Luteolibacter sp. Y139: one gene and its partner. The protein of the gene in region 1 interacts with the protein of each later gene in a pairwise test. Links are inferred from orthologs where the notes say so. Each region holds a gene or a part of one and is shown on either strand. Other genes may lie near its edges.

The links. The genes of interacting proteins can lie anywhere in the genome.
Region 2: the proteins of WKV53_RS03400 (region 1) and WKV53_RS11480 interact in binary tests that used the Escherichia coli proteins (3 or more experiments, as listed by UniProt). The link is inferred for Luteolibacter sp. Y139 from one-to-one orthologs.

The regions. Positions count from the first base shown.
Region 1 is NZ_JBBUKT010000001.1:785,215-788,289, reverse strand. Bases 137-3,010 are described here. They hold WKV53_RS03400 (cysteine desulfurase family protein), read left to right. Parts: upstream 137-919; coding sequence 920-2,101; downstream 2,102-3,010. Other genes in these bases: WKV53_RS03395 (hypothetical protein), read right to left, coding at 2,089-3,010; cls (cardiolipin synthase), read right to left, coding at 137-818. Also shown: more of cls, read right to left, coding at 1-136; more of WKV53_RS03395, read right to left, coding at 3,011-3,075. UniProt on the Escherichia coli protein: Master enzyme that delivers sulfur to a number of partners involved in Fe-S cluster assembly, tRNA modification or cofactor biosynthesis. Catalyzes the removal of elemental sulfur from cysteine to produce alanine.
Region 2 is NZ_JBBUKT010000004.1:81,626-84,817, forward strand. Bases 162-3,152 are described here. They hold WKV53_RS11480 (iron-sulfur cluster assembly scaffold protein), read left to right. Parts: upstream 162-1,423; coding sequence 1,424-1,882; downstream 1,883-3,152. Other genes in these bases: WKV53_RS11475 (FGGY family carbohydrate kinase), read right to left, coding at 162-1,249; WKV53_RS11485 (hypothetical protein), read left to right, coding at 1,952-2,359; WKV53_RS11490 (ABC transporter ATP-binding protein/permease), read left to right, coding at 2,456-3,152. In the rest of the region: more of WKV53_RS11475, read right to left, coding at 1-161; more of WKV53_RS11490, read left to right, coding at 3,153-3,192. UniProt on the Escherichia coli protein: A scaffold on which IscS assembles Fe-S clusters. Exists as 2 interconverting forms, a structured (S) and disordered (D) form. The D-state is the preferred substrate for IscS.

The DNA of each region.
Region 1 (3,075 bases):
TCAATGAAGACGAGTTGGATCGCCTGGACCGAGGGGCCTCTCAATTTGAGATGGGTATCTCGCCACGCGCCGAAGCGCTGGTCGCGGCCGAGGTATTCGTCGCCGACATTGATGCCGCCGACGAAGGCTTCCTTGCCATCCACGACGACGATCTTGCGGTGGTTGCGGAAATTGAGCTGCACGCGTGAGACCCAGTAGCGATTGCTGCCGAAGTAGGCGTGCTTGATTCCCGCGGCTTCGAGTTCTTTCAGGTAAGCGCGGGAGAGCTTGTTAGAGCCGAGTTCGTCGTAGAGGAAGTAGACGCGGACGCCGGCTTTGGCGCGGTCGATCAGGGCTTGCTTGAAGCGGTGGCCGACGCGGTCGTTCTTCACGATGAAGAAGTTCACCAGCAGGTAGGTCTGGGCGGAAGCGATGGATTTGAAGAGGGCTTCAAAGGTCTCTTCGCCGTCGATCAGCAGTGTCAGTTCATTGCCGCGGGTGAAAGGGAGGCCGCCGAGGAACTCCGCGGCCCTGCCGAAGGCATCGTCCGGCTTGATCTCATGGTGGCGCAGGCGCTGGTGCATGTCCTCGGCAAGCTTGCGCAGGTCGGCATCCTCGCCGCGGCGGGCCCGGACGTAGCCGGAGAAGCGGGACTTGCCGGTGAGGTAGTACATCGGCACCGCGATCCACGGCAGGGCCAGCAGGGAAACGATCCAGGCGATGGTGCCCTGGGAGGTGCGCACGTTCATCAGCGCATGGACGATCAGCACGAGGCCCAATCCGTGGAAAAGCAGCAGCGCCGCGGCGAGGGTGGCGGTGAGGATTTCGTGGCCCGGCATCGGCCCATTCTAACCGATATCCCGGCTCCGTCCACGCAATCGATGGAAATCGCCAGCAGGCGACCGTTGCAGGGGATGGCGGGGGCAGCTAGCATCTCTGCGTGATCTATTTGGATGCCAACGCCACGACGCCGCTCCTGCCGGAGGTGCTGGATGCCATGCTGCCGTGGCTGCGGGAGGGATTTCACAATCCAAACGCCAGTTACCGCGGGGCGAAGGAAGCTCGCCGGGCGATCGAGGAGGCGCGGGAGAAGGTGGCCGCGCTGATCGGTGCGCGGGCGGAGGAGATTGTGTTTATGGGCGGTGGCACGGAGAGCACGAACTCCGTCTTGAAGTGGCTGGCGCGGCTCGTCGGGCGGAAGAGCGGGCGAGTGATTACCAGCGCGATCGAGCACAGTGCGGTGCTGAAGCCGTGTGAGACTTTTGGCGAGGTGGGGTATCCGTTGGCCCGTGTCGGTGTCGATGCGGGCGGGAGATTGAATGTGGATGAATTTCAAGCGGCCTGTGAGGCGGCGAGGGAGGGCGGGGGATTTGCCTCGATCATGTGGGCGAACAACGAGACGGGCGTGATCCAGCCCGTGGATGAGGCATGTGCCATCGCGAAGGAGAACGGTCTCGCCTTTCATACGGATGCGATCCAGGCGGTCGGCAAGATCCCGGTGAATGTCGGCGAGGTGCCCGTCGACTTTCTCTCGCTCTCGGCGCACAAGTTTCACGGGCCGAAGGGTGTGGGGGCTCTCTACATTCGCAGTGGCTGCCGCTTCGAGCCGATGCTACGCGGGGGTGGCCAGGAGAAGGACCGGCGGAGCGGGACGGAAAATACTGCGGGCATCGTAGGTCTGGGCAAGGCGGCGGAACTTGCGATGGAGCGGCTTTTGAAGAAAGAGAGTCCGGTGGCGCTGCGCAATGCGTTCGAGGCGAAGATCGTGGGTGAGCTTGAAGGGGTCACGGTGAATGGCGATCTGCTTCACCGCTTGCCGGGGACGAGTCATCTTTCCTTCACGGGTTGCGAAGCGGCGGGCTTGCTAATTCTGTTAGATGATTTGGGCGTTGCTTGTTCGGCGGGTTCCGCGTGTATGACGGGGAAGCAGCAGCCTTCTCATGTCCAGAAGGCAATGGGATTCTCCGATGCCAAGGCGAAGAGCAGCCTGCGCTTTGGTTTCTCCTGTCTCACTACGATGGAGGAGGCGATGGCCGCTGCGGAGGCGGTGAAGAAGTCGGTGGAGAAACTTCGCCGTGTCCAAGGGGGCAGCACGGGGCCGGTGGTGGTTTATTCGCCGTGAGCCCGCTTTAGATCCTGATCCAGCACTGCCCGCTTTTCTTTCTGAAGCTCGGGAGTGGAGAGCAGTTCAATCCACGGGACGAGCGATGCGGGGTCCGATGACGATTCCCGGATGAGCATGTAAGAAATCCCCTCGTCGCGGCTTCCACCCGCCGGAAGCGTGGCTAGCCACGCATAGGCTTCGCGCGGTTCGGAGCCGGCCCATTGCTGGATGACTTCACGAACCAGGGTCTTTTGGTCGTTGCCAGGGTAGCTCGCGGCCCATGCGGCGGCAGCTGCGGGATCATTCCGGCTCCACGTTTCTGCAAGGGCGGTTGCTAGGGGGAGGCGTCGCTCGGGTGCCGCTTGATCGATGGCGTCGGCGGCTTCGGCAGGCTTGGTGCTAGCCCATGAGATGATGGCAAGGCGGAGGGCTGCATTTCCCCCCGTTTTGGCATCCAGGCTTTGCGCCCATTCAAAAATGGCTGCGGGAGTCTCCTTCGCTGTCATCCCGGCGGCGACCGCGGTTGCCAACTCGCTCAAGTCGGTTTCGCCGGTGGCCCGTTCGAGATAGGTCTTTGCTCCTGTCGGATCCTGGAAGCCCCAGTTCCGGAGATCCGTTTCGGTCATTTCGGCGACGGGTTTGTTTTTCCATCCTTGGTCGGGCGGCGGTTGGGTCGACTCGTCGCCGCACCGGATCGTGTTCCGCTCGCGCTCGGCGATGCTTTCAAGAATGCCCGCTTTGAGCGAGTCCGGCAGGGTGGCAATCCATGCCTTGGCGTCGTCGAGCGCCACCGAGGACCAGTTCAATGCGACTTCTTGGAGCAGGCGATCCGACGTCGCCTTGTCTTGAACGGTGCCGATCCATGCGATCACTTCCCGTGGTGATTTCCGGGCCCATGCTCCGGCGATGAGTTCGGTCGTCCGAACACGCTCGTCCGGAGAGAGGTGATCCAGATGGGCGAGAGCTGCCTTTGGATCATGCTCGCCCCACGA
Region 2 (3,192 bases), on another replicon or contig:
CAAAGACGTCCGCGAGAAGCTGGTGGAAGGCTGGTCCTGCATCGCGGCTGACGCGGACTCCGGCGGGCTCGAAGCCGAGGTCGCGGAGGCGGCTGAAGCCGTAGCCGAAGCCGAGGGCGAGGCCTTCCGCAGAGGCGCGGGCGAGATTTCCGGGAGTGAAATTGTCCAGCGTGACGCCGTGGAGGACGCCGGAGGCATCCGGCAGGCGCGGGGTGATTTCGCCGCGGAGGTAGGGGAGGAAGAGCAGGCCGTCTGCTCCCGCTTCGGTGCTGGCGAGGGCTTTTTCGAATTCGGCGGCGGACCAGCCGTAGTGGCGGCGAACGAGTTCGAGGGCGGAGACGGCATTGGCCATGCCCATGCGGGTCAGCCAGCGGCCGGAGGCATCGCAGAGGATGGAGGCCTCGCCTTGAAAATCCACGGTCGGGCGATCGGAAACGGCGGAAAGCGAGCCATCGGCGGAAAGATCGGCGACCACGGCGCCATTTCCCGCGGCACCGACCGCGAGGGCGGCGAGGGCGGCGGCTCCGGAACCCGGAGCGACGATGACGCTATCCGGCAGTCCCCACGAGCGGCAGAGGGCGGGACGAAGTTGGCCGCGTGGCTGCATCGGCGAAATGCCGGGCGGCAGCATGTCGAACACGCGCGAGTCGATGAACTCCATTAGCTCGCCGCTCCATTTCCGCTGCGGGACATTGAAGAGGCCGGTGGTGGCGGCGGAGCCAGCCTCAATGCCGGCCTCGCCAGTCAGCCAGTAGCCGATGAAATCCTGCGGCGTCATCAGCCGCGCCGCGCGTTGGAAATGGTAGGGCTCGTGCTGCTTCAGCCAGAGGCACTGGGCGGCAAGCGAGCCGGCGTCAATGGGATTGCCGCAGAGCTCGATGAGGCCGGGGGCACCGCCGAAGGCGCGGGCGATTTCGTCGGCCTGGCGCTGGGCGGAGCGGTCGATGCCGAGCTTGGCAGGGCGGACGATGCGGTTGTTTTCGTCGAGGACGACCATCCCGCCGGTGGGGGCGGTGATGCCGATGCCGGCGACTGCGCCGCGGGCATCGCCGAGGGTTTCGAGGACCTGGCGCATCGCCTGGTCGGCGGCGGCGATCCACGATGCCGGGTCCTGCTCGCGATAGCCGTCCGGCAGCCCCTCGACCCAGGTATGGGCGGCCACGGCTTCGGCCGCGACGGTGGCGGCTTCGAGGTCCAATGCCACCACGCGGGTGGCGGCGTGGCCGATTTCGATTCCTAGGAAGTGCATGCCTCGTTGCTCGGGCGAGGGAACTCGGTGGGGGTTGCGTTAGATTTTCCGGTGGGGCGGGGCTTGGCAAGGTTGGGAATGCCGAATGTGGAATTTCCGAAGGTGGAGGAAGGCGATTCCGGCATCCGGAAATTCTGCATTCGGCATTTTGCCTTTCCGGTGCATCGTCACTCCGTGAGCGATTTCGAAGAAAAAGTCCGCGAGGCACTTTCGTCACCGAAGAACCAGGGCGAGCTGGCTGACGCGGATGCGGTCGGGACGGTCGGTTCGCCGGATTGCGGGGACATGCTGCGGATGTGGCTGAAATTCACCGAGAAGGACGGGAAGAAGGTGATCGACCGGGCGTCGTTCCAGTCCTTCGGCTGCCAGACGGCGATCGCGGTGGCGTCGATGGCGACGGAGTTGCTGAAAGGGAAGACGGCGGAGGAAGCGCGCGAGCTGTCGGCGAATGAGCTGACCGGTGACCTTGGGCCGCTGCCGCCGATGAAGATCCATTGCGGACAGCTGGTGGAAGGGGCGCTCAAGAACGCGCTGGACCAGACCCCGGCGGAAGCGCCGAGGGCGGTGGGGACGACGCTTTCCGAGACGATGAAGCAGCCGGCGGGGAAGATCCGGATCGTGCCTGTCGAGTGATTCCCGGGTTCCACCAGGCGGCTGATTTTCCCGGAGACGCAGGGGGCGGATTTTGTTAGTTTTCCCGCCGTGTCGAAACGGGTTGTGATCATTTGCCTGTCCCTCTGCCTGGTGGGATGTGTCTTTGGCTGGGGCCTTGGCGGCCTGCTGCTGACCGGTGGCTACAGGCACCCGGGAGGATGGTGGCCGATGCTGCTCCTGCTAGGAGGCTTCCTGTGCCTGCCGGCGGGGATCGGAATGATCATGGGCTATCGGCTCGGCCGGACCGTGGCGGTGGCAGCATTCGCGGTCGGCTATCTGGCGTGTGCCGCGATGTTGGTGGCTCCGCTGCTCCAGGCGGGCGTGATCGACATTGCGATCAATGGCAGCCGGGCAGGCTATGGCGTGTATGCCGCCGGGTCCTTGATGCTGCTGGGGGTAGTGCTGCTCTTGCACTGGACGCTCTACACGCCGTCCTTTGAGGATCACCTGGCCTGAGCGGCGGGAAATCCGGTTTGCGGTTTCTTTCTCGCCCTTGCGTAAAAGTGCAGCTTTCTTCCGTAGCCATTCAAATTCATTCACCCGACTGGCCCCGTGCTCGAGCTCAAGGAAGTTAGTTTCACCATCAAAAAGGACGGCGAGGACGTGAACCTCGTCGACAAGGTCTCCATCAATGTCCCCCGCGGGCACTTCATGGCAATCGTCGGGCCCTCGGGTTGCGGCAAGACGACCCTGCTGAAGACCATCGCGGGCCTGAACCCGGAGTCTGCCGGGGCGCTGTTCTGGGAGGGGCGGAATCTCTCGGAGGAGGGTGACCTTGATCCGTCCGAGATCGGCTACGTGCCGCAATTCTCGATCGCCTACGATCCGCTCACGGTGGACGAGTCGGTGGAGGCCGCAACCCGCCTGCGGGTAAGGACGCGGGATACGGAAGAGCTCGACGGCCGGATCGACCGGGTGCTGGAGGAGACCGGGCTGACGGCGATCGCGGATCGTCAGGTGAAGGTGCTTTCCGGTGGCCAAAAGCGCCGTCTGGGGCTGGCGATGGAGCTGGTGTCCGATCCGAAGCTGCTGCTTTGCGACGAGGTGACGAGCGGTCTCGATCCAAGGTCGGAGCGGGAGATCGTGCGGCTGTTGCATGACCTGTCACGCCGGGAGGGGCGGATCGTGCTGTCGGTCACGCACTCGCTGGCGCATCTTGAACTCTACGATTCCATCCTGGTGCTGCACGAGGGGCGGGTGGCCTACCACGGCCCGCCGGACCAGCTGAACCACTATTTCTCGGTCCACGACACCGAGGAGGTTTATCCCAAGCTCGCCACCCAGACCTC